3 regions of the Pseudogulbenkiania sp. MAI-1 genome follow, and region 1 is predicted to be linked to each of the others. Evidence: riboswitches for the same ligand, from Rfam matches in the RefSeq annotation. Region 1 holds a riboswitch; each other region holds the start of a gene.

Region 1 (5,876 bases):
ACTTGGACTTGGACACGCGGCGCGCCATCGCCATGGCTTCGGCGGCGGCGGTGGCTTCGTCGAGCAGCGAGGCGTTGGCGACTTCCAGACCGGTCAGGTCGATGATCATCTGCTGGAAGTTCAGCAGCGCTTCCAGGCGGCCCTGGGCGATTTCGGCCTGGTACGGGGTGTAGGCGGTGTACCAGCCCGGGTTTTCCAGCACGTTGCGCAGGATCACACCCGGGGTCAGCACCGGGTAGTAGCCCAGGCCGATGAAGGACTTGTTGACGACGTTCTTGCCGGCGATCGCTTTCAGATCGGCCAGCGCGTCGGCTTCACGCTCGGCCGGCGGCAGGTCCAGCGCGCGGTTGAAACGGATGTTGGCCGGCACGGTCTGGGCCACCAGCTCTTCCAGCGAGCTGACGCCGACAGCGGCCAGCATTTCCGCCTTTTCGGTCTCGCACGGGCCGATGTGGCGGGCGATGAATTCGTCGTGATTAAACAGGGTAGAGAGTGTCATGTTGCAAGTATCCGGATGCAAGAAGACTATGGACCGGCGCTGCCGGCCCGTAAAAGCAAAGGCCCCACGCCCAGGGGCGCGAGGCCGGCACGGCTCGATCAGGCGCCGATTTCCTGAGCGTACTCGTCGGCGCTCAGCAGCTTGTCGAGGTCGGCGGCGTTGGCCGGCTTGAGCTTGAAGAACCAGCCCTGGCCGTACGGCTCGCTGTTGGCCAGTTCCGGCGCGGCTTCCAGCTCCTCGTTCACCTCCACCACTTCACCTTCGATCGGCGAATAGATATCGGAAGCGGCCTTGACCGATTCGACCACGCCGGCCTGCTCGCCTTCGCCCAGGGCGGCGCCCACTTTCGGCAGCTCGACGAACACGATGTCGCCCAGCAGCTCCTGGGCGTGCTCGGTGATGCCCACAGTCACGGTGCCGTCCTCTTCCAGACGCAGCCATTCGTGGCTGGATACGTATTTCAATTCGGCGGGAATCTGGCTCATTACTGCATCTCCAATGTAAAAAAAGGGGTCATGACAAGGTCTTGCGGCCTTGTCCGGAAGCCGGCCGCGCCAGCCTCCACTCAGTCCGGATACTTCGGCTTAATTAAAGACTTTTTTGCCGTTGCGAACAAACGGCATCTTGACCACGCGCACCTCGGTCAGCGTGCCGCGCAGATCGACCAGCGCGGTCTCGCCGGTGGCGGCCGGCACGCGGGCGATGGCGATGGAATGCTTCAGCGTCGGCGAGAAGGTACCGCTGGTGATGACGCCTTCCCCGGCACCCTCGACCACCACCTTCAGGCCCTCGCGCAGCACGCCGCGGCCTTCCAGCACCAGGCCGACCTGCTTCATGGCGACACCGGCGGCCTTCTGCGCTTCCAGCGCGCGGCGGCCAATGAAATCGCGCTCGGCCGGCTCCCAGGCGATGGTCCAGCCCATGCCGGCGGCCAGCGGCGACACGGTCTCGTCCATGTCGTGGCCGTACAGGTTCATGCCGGCCTCCAGGCGCAGCGTGTCGCGCGCACCCAGGCCAATCGGCGCCACGCCGGCGGTCAAGAGTTCGCGGAAGAAGGTCGGCGCCTCGGCGGCGGGCACCATGATTTCCAGGCCGTCTTCGCCGGTATAGCCGGTTCGGGCAAAGAACCAGTCGCCTGCAGGCAAACCCTGGAAGACTTTCAGTGATTTGATAGCGTCTGCCAGCGTCGGCTTGACCGCACAGACCTTGGCAATGGCGTTGGGGCCCTGCACCGCCAGCATGGCCAGATCGCGGCGCACGTTCAGGCTCACGTCGAAACCGGCCTTCTGCTGCTCCATCCAGGCCAGGTCCTTGTCGGTGGTGCCGGCGTTGACCACCATGCGATAGCCGTAGGAAGTGAGATAGACGATCAGGTCATCGACCACGCCGCCATCGGCATTGAGCATGCCGGAGTACAGCGCCTTGCCCTCGAAGCCCAGTTTGGCGACGTCGTTGGCGATCAGCTTCTGCAGCCAGGCCTTGGCGTCGGCGCCGGTGATGTCGATCACCGTCATGTGGGAGACGTCGAACATGCCGGCGTCGCTACGCACCTGCTCGTGCTCTTTCAGCTGCGAGCCGTAGTGGATGGGCATTTCCCAGCCGGCAAAGTCGACCATCTTGGCGCCGGCGGCGAGGTGTTCGTCAAACAGGGGGGTACGTTTCGGGGCCGTCATGCGGAGTCCTTAAGGGTGCGTTCATCCTTCAATACACCCCTCTGTCCCTACACCTGAGATTTTCCGGCCGCTGCAGCACGGCCGTTAGCCCCTTCGGTGGACGCCTGGAACCAGGCGCCGCTCTCCAGATTCGGCGGGCCGCTCATGGAGCGACGGCCCGATCCTCGCAGTCCTTTTGCCTGAGCGATTGCGGGTGCACTTGCGCCTTCGGCGGTGGCCGGCTTGTGCGGCCACTCTCTCCTGCTAGATGGGGCCAGATTATCGGCGCTGGCCGCCGGTCTGGCAAGCCGAACACGGCAGCAAGCGCGATTATGTCGGCGCGACGCCACGTCATTTTGCCTTATTCCTACGTCCGAATCCCTTGGCGCGCCAGTATGATCGAAACCCGGTTCACACCGCTACCGGCCCCACCGGCACCCGCGCGAGCGACCAGTTGGTCCGCGCCCATGCCCACAGTTCGGCGAGATCATGGCACTCCGCCGGCGGCACATGGCCGAGCCGGACCAGCGCCCGGCGCAGCTCCTCGGCCGCCGCCTCAGGCGATATCGCCGGCGCCAGCGTCTGCTTGGACAGCTTCTCGCCGGCGGCGTTGACCATCAGGGGCAGGTGGCAATAGCTCGGCGTCGCCACCCCCAGCGCCCGTTGCACGGCGATCTGGCGCGGCGTCGACACCAAGAGATCGGCCCCGCGCACGATATCGGTCACCCCCTGCTCTGCGTCGTCCACCACTACCGCCAGTTGATAAGCCCAAAAGCCGTCGGCGCGCAGCAGCACGAAGTCGCCGATGTCGCGCTCCAGTTCCTGGCGGTACTCCCCCTGCAGCCGGTCGACGAAGACCGTCTCGCCCGGCGCCACACGCAAGCGCCAGGCCCGGCCGGGGCGATCCGATGGGCAGCCATCACGGCAGGTACCCGGGTAGACGAAGCCATCCACCCCGCGTTGGGCGTGCATGGCGATCTCCTTGCGGGTGCAGGCGCAAGCGTACGCCAAGCCATCCCTTATCAGCTGATCCAGCGCGGCGCGGTACAGCTCATGGCGCCGGCTCTGGTACACCACCTCGCCATCCCATTCGAAGCCCAGCGCCTCCAGCGTGTGCAGGATGGCCGACGCCGCTCCCGCCATCTCGCGCAGCGGGTCGAGGTCTTCCATGCGCAGCAGCCATTCACCCCCCCGGCTATATGCCTCGAGATAACTGCCGACGGCGGTGGTCAGCGAGCCGGCGTGCAACAGACCGGTCGGGCTGGGCGCAAAGCGGCCACGGTAGGGGACGGAAGGAACGAAGGAAGAGGTCATCGGGAACGGCCGGGAAAATCAAACGGCGGCAAAATTGACTAGACTGTGGAATAGTAGCGTTGAACAGCCAGAGGAAACCGCGATGGCCTACGTTGTAACCGAAGCCTGCATCAAATGCAAATACACCGACTGCGTCGACGTCTGCCCGGTCGATTGCTTCCACGAAGGTCCCAATTTCCTCGCCATCGACCCCGACGAGTGCATCGACTGCACGCTGTGCGTCGCCGAGTGCCCGGTCGAAGCCATCTACGCCGAAGAAGACGTGCCGGCCGATCAGCTGCACTTCATCGAAATCAACGAGAGGCTGGCCAAGGTCTGGCCGGTCATCGCCACCAAGAAAGACCCCCTGCCCGATCACGAGGACTGGGCCAAGGTCACCGACAAGACCCAATACCTGGAAGAGTAAGATCCGCGGAGTTAGGATCAGCTCGCGGCGCGGCTCACGCCAGCGGCAGGCGCACCGTGAAGCAAGCGCCGCCAGCGTCAAGGTTGCCCGCGTGCACGCTGCCGTGCAGTTCCTCGACCACTTTCTTGACGATGGCGAGCCCCAGTCCGGTGCCCCCCGAGCGCGTGGTGAAAAACGGCTCGAACACCCGCTCCAGCAGTTCGTCGGCCACCCCCGGTCCCTCGTCATCCACGCTCACCAGCACCTCGCCCCCCTCCTGCCGTGCGCTCAGACCGACCCGCTGGCCCTCGCCGGAAAAATGCAGGGCGTTATCCAGCAGATTGACCAGCACCCCGGCCAGCGCCTTGCGATCGCCGGCAACCCGCGCCTCGGAATCCAGCGCAAAGTCACACTCCAGCCGAACCGCCCGGGCGGCGTAGTGCGGCTGCACCACGGCACGCACCTCTTCCACCAAGCCGGCCATGTCGAGCAATTCACACTCGGATACCTGCCCCCGGACAAAGCCCAGCATGTTCTGGATCAGGCCCTCCAGCGCCTTGAGACGGGCCAGGCTCTTGTCGATGAAACGCTCGCGCTCCGCCTCGCCCAAGCCCGGCTGACGCAGGTTGGCGGTGTAGAGCATGGCGGTCGTCAACGGTGTGCGCAGCTGATGCGCCAGCGACGCCGCCATGCTGCCCATCGAGGCCAGCTTCTGCTGCTGCGCGAGTTCGCTGGACAGCTGATGCAGATGGGTCACGTCATGCAACAACACAATCTGACCGCCCAGTTCGGGTAGATCCTGATACTGCAGTGTGATGCGCCGCGCCGGCTGCTCGCCGCAACGCGGTAACAAGAAGGTGTTATCAATACCGGTCGGCAGAAAGCCGGCCAGCACCTCCGCCCAGAGCCGGCCTCGAACCGAGGCGCCTAGCATCGTCTCGGCGGCGGAGTTCTCGGTATGCACCCGGCCATCGGCCAACAGCTCGACCACGCCGGCCGGCAGGGCCTCCAGCAGCATGCCGAGCCGCTCGGCCAGCGCGGCATTGTTGGACAGCTGCCGCCTCAGCTCGTTGTTGGCCTCGTCCAGCTGGGCATTCAGTACGTTGACCTGCCCCTGCAGTTGGTTGTAGGCGTCGATCAGCTGGCCGGAAACGGCGTTGAACTGGGCAAAGGCCTGCTCCAGGGTTTGCTGGTCGTGCAAGTTTGAAACAATTTTTGTCATTTACTCCGACACATTTGTAAAAATCGATTAATCGGTATGATAATTATCCAAACCGGTTAAGCCAATCTGGGGTACATTTGCCATATTGATCGGCGCCCATGGCCCCCGAGACACCCGAATAACTGGCGTATCGAGACTTCGACGATACCCCCAAAAACACGATGCAGCGGAGGTTTCCGTGTCAGAACTTCTAAAAAAAATTGATGCCCGCACCAAGCTCGCTGGCACCAACAAGCTCGAAATCCTGCTGTTCTCTCTCGGAGAAGACCAACGGACCGGGCGCAAGGAAGTTTTCGGGATCAATGTGTTCAAGGTGCGCGAGGTCATGCGCACCCCTGAGATCACCTCCGCTCCGGAAATGCCCTCCTCGGTGGAAGGCATGGTCAGCCTGCGCGGCGCGCTCGTGCCCATCATCGATCTGGCCAAGTACGCCGGCATCGTCACCGACAAGAAGCCCGAGATCATGATCGTGACCGAATACAACGGCCACACCCAGGGGTTCCTGGTCGAGGCCGTGGACACCATCCTGCGGCTGGACTGGTCCGCCATGCGCGTGCCGCCGGAAATGATCACCAACCGCATGGGCGGCCTGGTCACCGCCGTGACCGAGCTCAACAACACCCTGGTCATGATGATGGACGTGGAAAAAGTCCTGGCCGAGACCTCGCTCTCCGACGACGCCCATCATTTCCTGAACATCGAGCCGATCAAGGAAGAACGCATGATTTTCTTCGCCGACGACTCGGTCGTCGCGCGCAAGCAGATCGAACGCACCCTGGAGGCCATGGGTGTCAAATACGCCTA
Region 2 (5,876 bases), 2.5 Mb from region 1:
TCATGTTGGCGCCGTCGATGTAGACCTGGCCACCGTGGGTGTGGACGATGTCGCAAATTTCGCGCACCCGCTCCTCGAATACCCCATGGGTGGACGGGTAGGTGATCATGATCGCGGCGAGCTTGTCGCTGTGTTGCTCGGCCTTGGCCTGGAGGTCGTCGACATCGATGTTGCCAGCGGTATCGCAGGCAACCACGACCACCCTCATGTTCACCATCTGCGCCGACGCCGGGTTGGTGCCGTGCGCCGACGAGGGAATCAGGCAGACGTCGCGTTGCCCCTCGCCGCGGCTGGCATGATAGGCGCGGATCGCCAACAGGCCGGCGTACTCGCCCTGCGAGCCGGCGTTCGGCTGCAGCGATACCGCGTCATAGCCGGTGATGGCGCACAGCATGGCTTCCAGTTCGCGCGTCAATTCGTGGTAGCCCGCGGCCTGGTCCTGCGGCGCGAACGGGTGCAGGTTGCCGAACTCGGGCCAGGTCACCGGGATCATCTCGGTGGTGGCGTTGAGCTTCATCGTGCAGCTGCCCAGCGGGATCATGGTGCGATCGAGCGCCAGGTCCTTGTCGGCGAGGCGGCGCAGGTAGCGCAGCATCCCGGTCTCCGACTGATAGTGGTGGAATACCGGATGGCTGAGGATGTCGCCGCGGCGCAGCAGGGCAGGGGGAATGGCCTCGGTCACGCCGGCCTCGATCTCGGCAAAGTCCGGGATGGCGTTGCCCAGCGCGAAGATCGACCACAGACTCTGCACATCGGCAGCGGTCGTCGTTTCATCCAACGTGATGCCGATCTCGGTAGCGCTGATATGACGCAGGTTGATCGACTGGGTACGCGCCAGCGTATGCAACACCTCGGTGCGGTTGCCGCTGTCGATGCGCAGGGTGTCGAAGAAGTTTTCGGTCGGCACCTTGTAGCCCAGGCGGCGCAGGCCTTCGGCCAACACGGCGGTCAGCCGGTGCACCCGCCGTGCGATCGTCTTCAGGCCCTCGGCCCCGTGATAGCAGGCGTACAGCCCGGCCATGATGGCCAATAGCGCCTGGGCGGTGCAGATGTTGCTGGTGGCTTTCTCGCGGCGGATATGCTGTTCGCGCGTCTGCATCGCCAGGCGCAGGGCCGGGCGGCCGTGGCTGTCCAGCGACACGCCGACCAGACGGCCGGGCATGCTGCGTTTGAAGTCGTCGCGGGTGGCGAAGTAGGCCGCATGCGGCCCGCCAAAGCCCATCGGCACACCGAAGCGCTGGGTGCTGCCCACCGCCACATCGGCACCGAACGCCCCCGGAGGGAGCAACAGCGTCAGTGCCAGCAGATCGGCGGCCACCACCACCAAGGCGCCGTTGGCGTGGGCGGTCTCGGTCACGCTGCGATAGTCGATCAGATCGCCGTGGCTGCCCGGGTATTGCAGCAGCACGCCGAAACCATCGAAGCCGGCAAGGTCGCGACGTGGATCACCGGTCACCACCTCGATGCCCAGCGGTTCGGCACGGGTACGCACCACTTCGATGGTCTGCGGATGACAATCGCGCGCCACGAAGAACGCGGGGCTCTTCGACTTCGCCAGGCGCTGGCAGAACGTCATCGCCTCGGCGGCGGCGGTGGCTTCGTCGAGCATCGAGGCGTTGGCGATGTCGAGCCCGGTCAGGTCCGACACCATGGTCTGGAAATTGAGCAGCGCTTCCAGCCGGCCTTGCGAGATTTCCGGCTGGTACGGGGTATAGGCGGTGTACCAGGCCGGGTTTTCCAGCACGTTGCGCAAAATCACCGTAGGGGTGTGGGTGCCGTAGTAGCCCATGCCGATATACGACTTCATCACCTTGTTGCGCTTGGCGATGTTGGCGAGCCGCGCCAGCGTCTCGGCTTCGCTATGCCCTTCGCCGAGCTTGAGCGCGGTCGTCAGACGGATGCTCGCGGGAACCACCTCGTCCATCAGCGCGGCGACGGACGACACGCCCAGCGTGGCCAGCATGGCCTGTTGTTCGCTGGTGTCGGGGCCGATATGGCGGCGCTGGAACAGTTCACGCTGCTCCAGCGTGGAAAACGGAATCATTGGGGTGCTCATGGCAGTCCTCCTGGCAGTCAGCTCAAGTCGCCCAGCAGTTGCCGGTAGCCGGTCTCGTCGAGCAGACCATCCAGTGCCGAAGCATCGTCAAGCTTGATGCGGAAGATCCAACCATCGGTCTGCGGCGCGTGGTTGATGAGCGACGGCTCGGTTTGCAGTGCTGGGTTGACTTCAAGCACGCTGCCGGCGAGCGGCATTGTGATCTCACCGGCGGCCTTGACCGATTCGATGGTGGCCGCTTCGCTGTCGGCGGCGAACTCGTCGCCCACGTTTGGCAGCTGCACGAAGACGATGTCACCCAGCTGTTGTTGGGCGAAGTCGGTGATGCCGACAGTGACGCTGCCGTCGCGCTCGAGGCGCAACCATTCGTGGGATTCGGTGAATCTGACTTGGCTCATGTATCTCTCCTGACTCGGTTCGTATGCGGATAAGGCCGACATAACGGTCAGGACAAACACAGCAAGCAGGAGGAATGCAAAGGCTTCCGAGCTAGGGCGCTGGCCTGAACCTGAAACGTCAGCTGCGCCCCCTCTGTCCCTTTGCCTGAGAGATTATGGTGGCTCACACAGGCAAGCCACCTTCCTTCGGCGAGGCCGTCGCCCGCTCACGGTGCGATGCCTTCTCTCCAGAGAGCCCGTCCAAGCAGCAGTCCTTTTGCCTGAGAGTTTCTGGGGCGATACCCCTTCGGCGCCGCCATGACCAGGCGGTCTCTCCTGCTAGCTTGCTAAGGCTTTTTTCAAACTACTGGGCCTGCTCGTCGGCTGTCAAGCCGAAAAAAATCTCCCCCCTGGGCCCCGGCAGGGACGGGCGCTCTGCCGGAATTTTCCTATCCCTGCTCGATGACGGCGGGTGGACAGCTAGCCAGCAGTTCGTCGATGAACACCCGCAGCACCGCCGGTTGCGAGGCGCCGCGCCGCGTGATGGCGGTAAAAGGCCACCGGGAGCTGAAGCGGGCGGGATCGATCTGGCGCATCTCGCCGCTCTTGACCCAGCGGGCGGCGTAGTGGACCGGCAAAAACCCGACGTAGGCCCCGGACAGGATGAGGATGGCCTGGGCTTCGACGTTGTCGACGGTGGCGGTGGCCTTGCTGACCCGGAGCAACTGCAGGTCGCGCTGCTGCAGATAGCCTCGGGCCACGATGTGGCTCTCCCCGATGCGCCGGAACAGCTCGTCCTCGCTGGGCGGCTGCTCGTACAGCGGGCTGTAACGGCCGCAATACAGGCCATCGGGTTCATCGTAGAGCGGCATGTAGGCGAGGCCGGGAACCCGTAGCGGAAAATGCCCGATGGCGATGTGCAGGCGCCCGTCGAGCACGCGCGCCTCCAGCTCGGCCGGGGTGCCGATGTAGACGTCGAGCTGCACGTCGTGACCGCGCGACACGAACTGCCGCAAGGTCTTGGGCAGGGGCGACTCTGCGTCGGTGATGGTGTTGTCGATGATGCCCAGGTAGAGCCGTCCGGAGATGCGCTGCTTCAGCGCATTGGTGTCCATGCAGAACGACTCCACCGCCAACAGCAGCCGCTGTGCGGCCTCGTAGGTGGCGACACCGTGCTCCGTCAGGCGAAAGCCGCCGCGGCCCCGCTCGCACAGCGTCACCCCAAGGCGGGTTTCGAGATTGTTCATCTGTTCGCTGATGGTCGACTGGCTGCTGTTCAAGGCCGCCTGCGCGGCGGAAAAGCCGCCGCATTTGACGATGGTCATGAAGACCCTGAGCAGTTTCAGGTCGACGTCCTGGAGCTGGTTCACCGCTTTTTTCCCCCCGAGAATCACATCGGAAATTCCGATTTGAAGATCTGATCTTTCTTATTTTTTCGGCCCGCTTCTTTCCCCATAGTCACTCAAAAGGCAGGGCGTACTCAAGCCCGGCCTTCACTGTCACAGACCATGTGGAGACGTTGAAATGCAGAATAACGGGTATGAAACGGGCCGTCTGAATTTGCCGTTCGTGGGCCATTGCACCTTCGCCAAATCGGCGGTTTGTCTCGACTGGGACCGCATCGACGCCGACGTGGCGATCCTCGGTGCTCCCAACGACATGGGCACGCAGTGGCGCTCGGGCGCCCGCTTCGGTCCGCGCGGCATCCGCGAAGCATCGACGCTGTTTTCGTTCGGCCACGCCGGCGCCTACGACCACGAAGACGACGTGATGTACCTCACCCAGGAGGACGTGCGCATGGTGGACGTGGGCGATGCTGACATCGTCCATACCGACATGGCCAGCAGCAACGCCAACATCGAGTTCGCGGTGCGCAAGATTCTCGAATCGGGCGCGATGCCGGTGGTGCTGGGCGGCGACCACTCGATCCACGCCCCGGTGATCAAGGCCTACGAAGGCCGCGGGCCGATCCACATCATTCATTTCGACGCCCACCTCGACTTCGTCGACGAGCGCCACGGCGTGCGCTATGGCCACGGCAACCCGCTGCGCCGCGCCTCCGAGATGGATCACATCGCCGGCATGACCCAGCTGGGCATCCGCAACGTGTCGTCGTCGAATCGTGCCGACTACGACGCGGCACGCGCGGCCGGCTCCCACATCCTGTCGGTACGCGACGTGCGCCGCCTCGGCACCGAGGGCGTGCTGGCGCAGATTCCGGAGAGCGCAGCCTACTACATCACCATCGATATCGACGGCTTCGATCCGTCCATCGCGCCGGGCACCGGCACGCCCAGCCACGGCGGCTTCCAGTACTACGAGGTGCTGGAAATCATCCAGGCGCTCGCCAAGCGCAGCCAGGGCCGCATCGTCGGCATGGACCTGGTCGAGGTGGCGCCGGCCTACGATCCGGCCGGACTGACCTCGATCCTGGCGGCGCAGCTGCTGTTGAACAGCATCGGCTTCATCTTCCACGAACGCACCCAGGCCAAGGCGCGACGTTGATCCCACCAGCGCCAGAGCCCCATTCAGACCAAGCCCGACACCACGATGCGGGCGGAGAAACTCAGGAGAAACCTCATGGATAGCAGTGTTGCGCAGTACCTGGAACGATACGGCGTGTCGGAGGCGACGCGACGCTTCCTCGCCAAACCGCAGAAGATGTTCATCGACGGTCAGTGGCTGGACAGCAGCGACGGCCAGACCTTCGCCGTGATCGAGCCGTCGACCGAAGGTCTGATCACGCGCGTGCCGTCTGGCACCAGCGCCGACCTCGACCGCGCGGTCGCGGCGGCGCGCCGCCAGTTCGACGGCGGCGAATGGCGCCGCCTCAAGCCGCTCGAACGCGAACGCCTGCTGCATCGGCTGGCCGACCTGATCGAGGCCAACGCCACCGAACTCGCCGAGCTGGAGGCGATCGACATGGGCAAGTCGGTGTCGCAGGCGCGCGACGTCGACATCCAGGGCACCATCGACACCTTCCGCTACTTCGCCGGCTGGGCCTCCAAGCTGCATGGCCGCACCGTCGAACCGTCCTTGCCCGGCAACTACCTGGCCTATACCCGCAAGGAGCCGATCGGGGTGGTCGGCGCCATCGTGCCGTGGAACTTCCCGCTGCAGACCATGGCGTGGAAGCTCGCCGCCGCGCTCGCCGTCGGTTGCACCACGGTGGTCAAGCCGGCCGAGCTGACGTCGCTCTCCACGCTGCGTTTCGCCGAGCTGGTGCAGGAAGCCGGCATCCCCGGCGGCGTGGTCAACATCGTGACCGGACGCGGCAGCGTAGTCGGCGCGGCGATGGCGACGCATCCCGGCATCAACAAGCTGACCTTCACCGGCTCCACCCCGGTGGGGCGCAATGTTGGCCGAAGCGCCGTCGATCAGCTCAAGCGCGTCACGCTCGAACTGGGCGGCAAGTCGCCGGTACTGGTGCTGGAGGACGCCGA
Region 3 (5,876 bases), 1.9 Mb from region 1:
GGCAGGATGCCCTCGTGTGCACAGCCGCGCTTCACGCACGCCTGCATCACGTGCCAGATGTTGAGCAGGCCGGCACGCACTTCCTCCTCGCTGCGCCACGCCAGTTCGTTCTCCAGCATGATCTGGCTGATCGGCTTGTTGTGCTCCTTGCACAGCGCCAACAGCTCGGCGGCGTTCTTGAACGGGTGGCGCAGCTCGGTCGCTCCGGGCGGGACAAAACCGGCTTCCACCGCCGCTTCGTCCACGACGAAACCACCGCCCACCGAGTAGTAGGCGCGCTTGTCGAGCACGTTGCCGGCGTCGTCACGCGCCTCGAAGGTCATGCCATTGGGGTGGAAGGGCAGCGACTTGCGCTTGTGCAGCACCAGGTGTTCCGGTTCGCTGAACACCACTTCGTGCCGGCCGAGCAGCGACAGCCGCTTGTTGGCGCGGATCGCCGCGACCATGGCCGGCACGGCGTCGGTGTCGACCTCGTCCGGCAGCTCGCCCTGTAGACCGAGCAGCACCGCCACGTCCGAACCGTGGCCCTTGCCGGTGGCGCCGAGCGAGCCGAACAGTTCGCTGCGCACGCTGGCCACTCGCTCCAGCAGGCCGTCTTTCTCCAGCCGGGCGACGAACTGGCGCGCGGCGCGCATCGGCCCCACCGTGTGCGAACTGGACGGGCCGATGCCGATCTTGAACAGGTCAAAGACGCTGATTGCCATGGTTGCTTCTCTTGCTATGGCACCCCATGCGGCGGGGTGCCTGATGAATTCGGGAGACGATCCCCGGCCGTTTCCGGCCGGGGCGAAACTTCTCTCCTGGTCACGATCCTGCCGTACGGTCCGAGCGGGGCCTTTTGATGATGGGTTTCGCTGTGCTCCACCCATCCTACAAACTCAACCCATCCTACGAGCCGCTCGCGACGGATCGTGAGTCAGGATTAACCGCGGTACACCGGGAAGGCCGCGCACAGCTCGGCCACTTGGTGGCGCACGCGCTCGATCACCGCCGGGTTCTCGATGTCATCGAGAATGTCGCAGATCCAGCCGGCCACGCGTTCCACCTCGGCTTCCTTGAAGCCGCGGGTGGTCACGGCCGGGGTGCCGATGCGGATGCCGCTGGTGACGAACGGGCTTTGCGGGTCGTTCGGCACGGCGTTCTTGTTCACGGTGATGTGCGCCGCACCCAGCGCCGCGTCGGCTGCCTTGCCAGTCAGGCCCTGGTTGATCAGCGACAGCAGGAACAGGTGATCGTCCGTCTTGTTGGACACCACGCTGTAACCGCGGTTCTGGAACACCTTGACCATGGCGCGGGCGTTGGCGATGACCTGCTGTTGGTAGGCCTTGAACTCCGGCTGCTGCGCCTCGAGGAAGGCCACCGCCTTGGCGGCGATGACGTGCATCAGCGGGCCGCCCTGAATGCCGGGGAAGACCAGCGAGCTGAACTTCTTCTCCAGTTCCGGGTTGCTCTTGCACAGGATCAGGCCGCCGCGCGGGCCGCGCAGGGTCTTGTGGGTGGTGGTGGTGACAACGTCGGCGAACGGCACCGGGTTCGGGTACAGGCCGGCGGCAACCAGGCCCGCCACGTGGGCCATGTCGACGAACAGGTAGGCGCCGACGCTATCGGCGATCTCGCGGAAGCGGGCGAAGTCGAGCACCAGGGAGTAGGCGGAGAAGCCGGCCACGATCATCTTCGGCTTGTGCTCCTGGGCCAGGCGCGCCACTTCGTCGTAGTCGATCTCGCCGGTTTCCGGGTTGAGGCCGTATTGCACCGAGTTGTAGATCTTGCCGGAGAAGTTGACCTTGGCGCCGTGGGTGAGGTGGCCGCCGTGCGCCAGGCTCATGCCGAGCACGGTGTCGTGCGGCTCCAGCAGCGCCATGTAGACCGCGGCGTTGGCCTGGCTGCCGGAGTGCGGCTGCACGTTGGCGTAGTCGGCGCCGAACAGTTGCTTGGCACGGTCGATGGCGAGCTGCTCGACCACGTCGACGTGCTCGCAGCCGCCGTAGTAGCGCTTGCCGGGGTAGCCTTCGGCGTATTTGTTGGTGAGTTGCGAACCCTGAGCCTGCATCACGCGTGGGCTGGTGTAGTTTTCGGAGGCGATCAGCTCGATGTGATCTTCCTGGCGCTGGCGCTCGGCCTCCAGCGCGTTCCACAGGGCGTCGTCGAAGCCGGCAATCTGCATATCCTGGGTAAACATGGTGTGTCCTTAGTTGTTGCAGGGCCGGCGGCCAATGGCGGCCGCCGCGTACCCGGTCGATAGAGTCGACCTGCGGCCCGCAGAGGGCAGGGAAGGGGATGAACGGCAGGCGCAGGGCACGGACGCGGGTCCCCATCCGACACAGGTCAGATGACGCCCCCTCTGTCCTTTTGCCTGAGAGATTGAGGCGGGCGACGGGCGCCCGGCCATGCTTCCTTCGGCGAGGCCTCACGGGCCTTCTCTCCAGAGAGCCGAACGACATTGCGGTTCTTTTGCCTGAGAGTTTCTGGGGCGATACCCCTTCGGCGCCACCGCTCAAGGTGGTCTCTCCCGCAATGTTTGACGCGGCTGGTGCCGAATCTAGAGATGCCGCCGCAGGCTGTCAACGTGATTCGTCGCGCCTTGCCGATTGTGGCAATGCACAAAAAGACGCCTGGCGGGGCGCCAATGGGCCGGCGCGGCCCGGCGGCGGGGGGAATAGTCGGATCGGTGACGAAAGTGGTCGGCTGCTGAGCTGCCGGGCGGCGGCGTGCCGTACGCGCCCCGGCGACCCTGTCCGGAGGCGGTGTAGGGCCGATGCAACACTCCATCGGCCCCCTCTTGCGGTCACGCCACGGCGGGGTCGGCGTGCCTCAGCGCGGTGCCGGGTGTCAGGAGTTCCTGATGCAACCGCACCACGTCGCCGATGATCAGCAGGGCCGGTGGCCGTATCCCGGCTGCCGCGATGCGCTCGGGCAGGGTGGCGAGATCGGCGCTGACGATGCGCTGCTGGGGCGTGGTGGCGCGCTCGACCACCGCTGCCGGCGTGTTGCCGGGGCGGCCGTGGCGCATCAGCTCGGCGCAGATGCGTTCCGCCTCGGAAAGCCCCATATACACCACCACGGTCTCTTCCGCGCCGGTGTGGCGCGCCCACTCCAGCTCGTCTTCCCCCTCGCGGCGGTGACCGGTGACGAGGCTCACGCCCTGGGCGTAGTCGCGGTGGGTGAGCGGCATCAGTCCCATCGCCGCGGCGCCACAGGCGGCGGTGATGCCGGGGATCACTTCACAGCGGATGCCGGCGGCGGCCAGGGCCTGGATTTCTTCGCCGCCCCGGCCGAACAGGAACGGATCGCCGCCCTTGAGCCGGACCACGCGCCGTCCCTGCCTGGCCTCGCGCACCAGCAGCGCATTGATCTCGTCCTGCGGCAGGGTGTGGCGGCTGGCCTCCTTGCCGACGTCGATGCGCCAGGCCGTGGGCGGGACCAGCGCGATGACCGCCGCGTCGACCAGGTGGTCGTACAGCACCACCTCGGCGCGCTGCAAGCGGGCGAGCCCTTTCACCGTGAGCAGTTCCGGGTCGCCGGGGCCGGCCCCCACCAGACAGACCGAGCCGGGCGGGAAGTCGTCATTCGGGGAAACGGCAGGCGGCGTTCCGGGGAGCGTCAGGAGGGGGAGCGGATCGGGAGGGTTCATGCTGGACTCCTGCACAAGGTGATGACAATGGCGCAAGTGTAGGAACGGCGCGGTCTGGAAATCGTTGATGCGCATCAATTCCTTAAACATGTATCGCCTATACAGTTTCGTTCAGGCACCGGGTGTTTCCGGTGATTCGTGATAGGAGGCCGTATGAGCGCCAGCTTCACCAAGTCGACCGCCCGCAATATTTTTTATGGTGGGGCGGTGTTTTTCTTTCTGTTGTTCATCGCATTGACCGTCGATACCACCCAGGCGCTGCCCAAGCGCGACAACCGCGCCAACCTGACCGAGCAGGTGGCGCGCGGCAAGAACATCTGGGAGACCCGCAACTGTATCGGCTGTCACACCCTGCTGGGCGAGGGAGCTTACTTCGCGCCGGAGTTGGGCAATGTCTACAAGCGCCGCGGGCCGGAGTTCATCAAGGCCTGGATCAAGGGCCAGCCGACCGGCGCGCCGGGCCGTCGTCAGATGCCGCAATTCCATCTGACCGATGGCGAGCTGGACGATCTGGTTGCCTTCCTCAAGTACAGCTCCGAGATCAATACCAACAACTGGCCGCCCAACGTTGAAGGTTGAGGCCGTCAAGCTGGATGAATTCTTGTCAGATTTAGGGAGATTCGCATGACTACTTCGACCACGGCGGTTCTCGACACCCCACGGGGTGTGGAAGAGCACGCCGCCACCCGGCTGAAATACCGCTCGCAGGCGGTGGCCAAGCCGTACTTCATCGCCGCCATAGGGTTGTTCTTCGGCCAGATCGTGTTCGGCCTGATCATGGGCCTGCAGTACGTGATCGGGGATTTCCTGTTCCCGGAAATCCCGTTCAACGTGGCGCGCATGGTGCACACCAACCTGCTGATCGTGTGGCTGCTGTTCGGTTTCATGGGGGCGGGCTATTACCTGATCCCGGAGGAGTCGGAACGCGAGCTGCACAGTCCGAAGCTCGCCATCCTCACCTTCTGGGTGTTCCTGGTGGCCGGCGCCCTGACCATCGTCGGCTACCTGTCGGTGCCGTACGCCACGCTGGCGCAGCTGACCGGCAACGAAATTCTGCCGACGATGGGGCGCGAGTTCCTGGAACAGCCGACCATCACCAAGGTGGGCATCGTGCTGGTGGCGCTGTCCTTCCTCTACAACCTGTCGCTGACCGTCCTGTCCGGCCGCAAGACCAGCATTTCGCTGGTGATGATGCTGGGCCTGTGGGGGCTAGCGATCTTCTTCCTGTTCTCGTTCTACAACCCGAGCAACCTGGTGCTGGACAAGCTGTTCTGGTGGTGGGTGGTGCACCTGTGGGTGGAAGGCGTGTGGGAACTGATCATGGGCGCCATGCTGGCCTTCGTGCTGGTGAAGGTGACCGGGGTGGACCGCGAGGTGATCGAGAAGTGGCTGTACGTGATCATCGCCATGACGCTGATCACCGGCATCATCGGCACTGGCCACCACTACTTCTGGATCGGCGCGCCGGCGTACTGGCAATGGTGGGGTTCGATCTTCTCGGCGCTGGAACCGATCCCGTTCTTCATGATGACGCTGTTCGCCTTCAACATGGTCAACCGTCGCCGCCGCGAGCATCCGAACAAGGCCGCCGTGCTGTGGGCCATGGGCACCGGCGTGATGGCCTTCCTCGGCGCCGGGGTGTGGGGCTTCCTGCACACGCTGGCCCCGGTCAACTACCTGACGCACGGCACCCAGATCACCGCCGCGCACGGCCACATGGCCTTCTACGGCGCCTACGCCATGGTGGTGATCACGATGATCTCCTACACCATGCCCAAGCTGCGCGGCCGCGAGGCCAACAGCAACGCCGCCCAGGTAGTGGAAATGTGGTCGTTCTGGCTGATGAGCATCGCCATGGTCTTCATCACGCTGTTCCTGACCGCCGCCGGCATCCTGCAGGTATGGCTGCAGCGCATGGGCTCCGCGCCGCTGCCGTTCATGGCCGCCCAGGACCAGGTCGCCATCTTCTACTGGCTGCGTGAGGCCAGTGGCGTGATGTTCTTCATCGGCCTGGTGCTGTACATCATCAGCTTCTTCGTCAAGGGCAAGACCGACGAAGCAGCACGCTGAGTGTGTGGCTGAAGGCGGCCCGAGTGGTTTCGGGGCCGCCTTTTTTTATCGGGGGCCGGTCACTCTCTGTCGCGAGGGCTCGCGGTGGAAAGCAGGGCCGGCTCCGGGGAGGAAAACATGAACCAGACCGTGGCAATGCCGGTTTCGGCCAACCCGCGCGAGGTGCCGGGCGATC

The links. A riboswitch is a leader RNA that binds a small molecule or an ion and turns the genes downstream of it on or off. The one in region 1 is predicted to bind glycine.
Region 2: it holds a riboswitch for glycine, as region 1 does, so the genes downstream of both, gcvH (glycine cleavage system protein GcvH) here and gcvT (glycine cleavage system aminomethyltransferase GcvT) in region 1, are expected to answer to the same signal.
Region 3: it holds a riboswitch for glycine, as region 1 does, so the genes downstream of both, glyA (serine hydroxymethyltransferase) here and gcvT (glycine cleavage system aminomethyltransferase GcvT) in region 1, are expected to answer to the same signal.

Annotation. Positions count from the first base shown of each region.
Region 1 covers NZ_AZUR01000001.1:3,377,495-3,383,370, forward strand. The annotation lists gene gcvP (aminomethyl-transferring glycine dehydrogenase) at 1-499, opposite strand, end outside; gene gcvH (glycine cleavage system protein GcvH) at 598-984, opposite strand; gene gcvT (glycine cleavage system aminomethyltransferase GcvT) at 1,084-2,172, opposite strand; glycine riboswitch at 2,204-2,310, opposite strand; glycine riboswitch at 2,330-2,425, opposite strand; gene gluQRS (tRNA glutamyl-Q(34) synthetase GluQRS) at 2,563-3,465, opposite strand; gene fdxA (ferredoxin FdxA) at 3,548-3,871, shown strand; gene PSEMAI1_RS0115770 (PAS domain-containing sensor histidine kinase) at 3,906-5,051, opposite strand; gene PSEMAI1_RS0115775 (chemotaxis protein) at 5,251-5,876, shown strand, end outside.
Region 2 covers NZ_AZUR01000001.1:871,548-877,423, forward strand. The annotation lists gene gcvP (aminomethyl-transferring glycine dehydrogenase) at 1-2,056, opposite strand, end outside; gene gcvH (glycine cleavage system protein GcvH) at 2,074-2,454, opposite strand; glycine riboswitch at 2,693-2,782, opposite strand; gene PSEMAI1_RS0104005 (LysR family transcriptional regulator) at 2,883-3,803, opposite strand; gene speB (agmatinase) at 3,958-4,938, shown strand; gene PSEMAI1_RS0104015 (aldehyde dehydrogenase) at 5,014-5,876, shown strand, end outside.
Region 3 covers NZ_AZUR01000001.1:1,428,619-1,434,494, forward strand. The annotation lists gene PSEMAI1_RS0106600 (L-serine ammonia-lyase) at 1-704, opposite strand, end outside; gene glyA (serine hydroxymethyltransferase) at 923-2,179, opposite strand; glycine riboswitch at 2,434-2,522, opposite strand; gene cobA (uroporphyrinogen-III C-methyltransferase) at 2,786-3,631, opposite strand; gene PSEMAI1_RS0106615 (cytochrome c) at 3,785-4,210, shown strand; gene PSEMAI1_RS0106620 (cbb3-type cytochrome c oxidase subunit I) at 4,256-5,701, shown strand; gene PSEMAI1_RS0106625 (cytochrome c oxidase subunit 3) at 5,819-5,876, shown strand, end outside.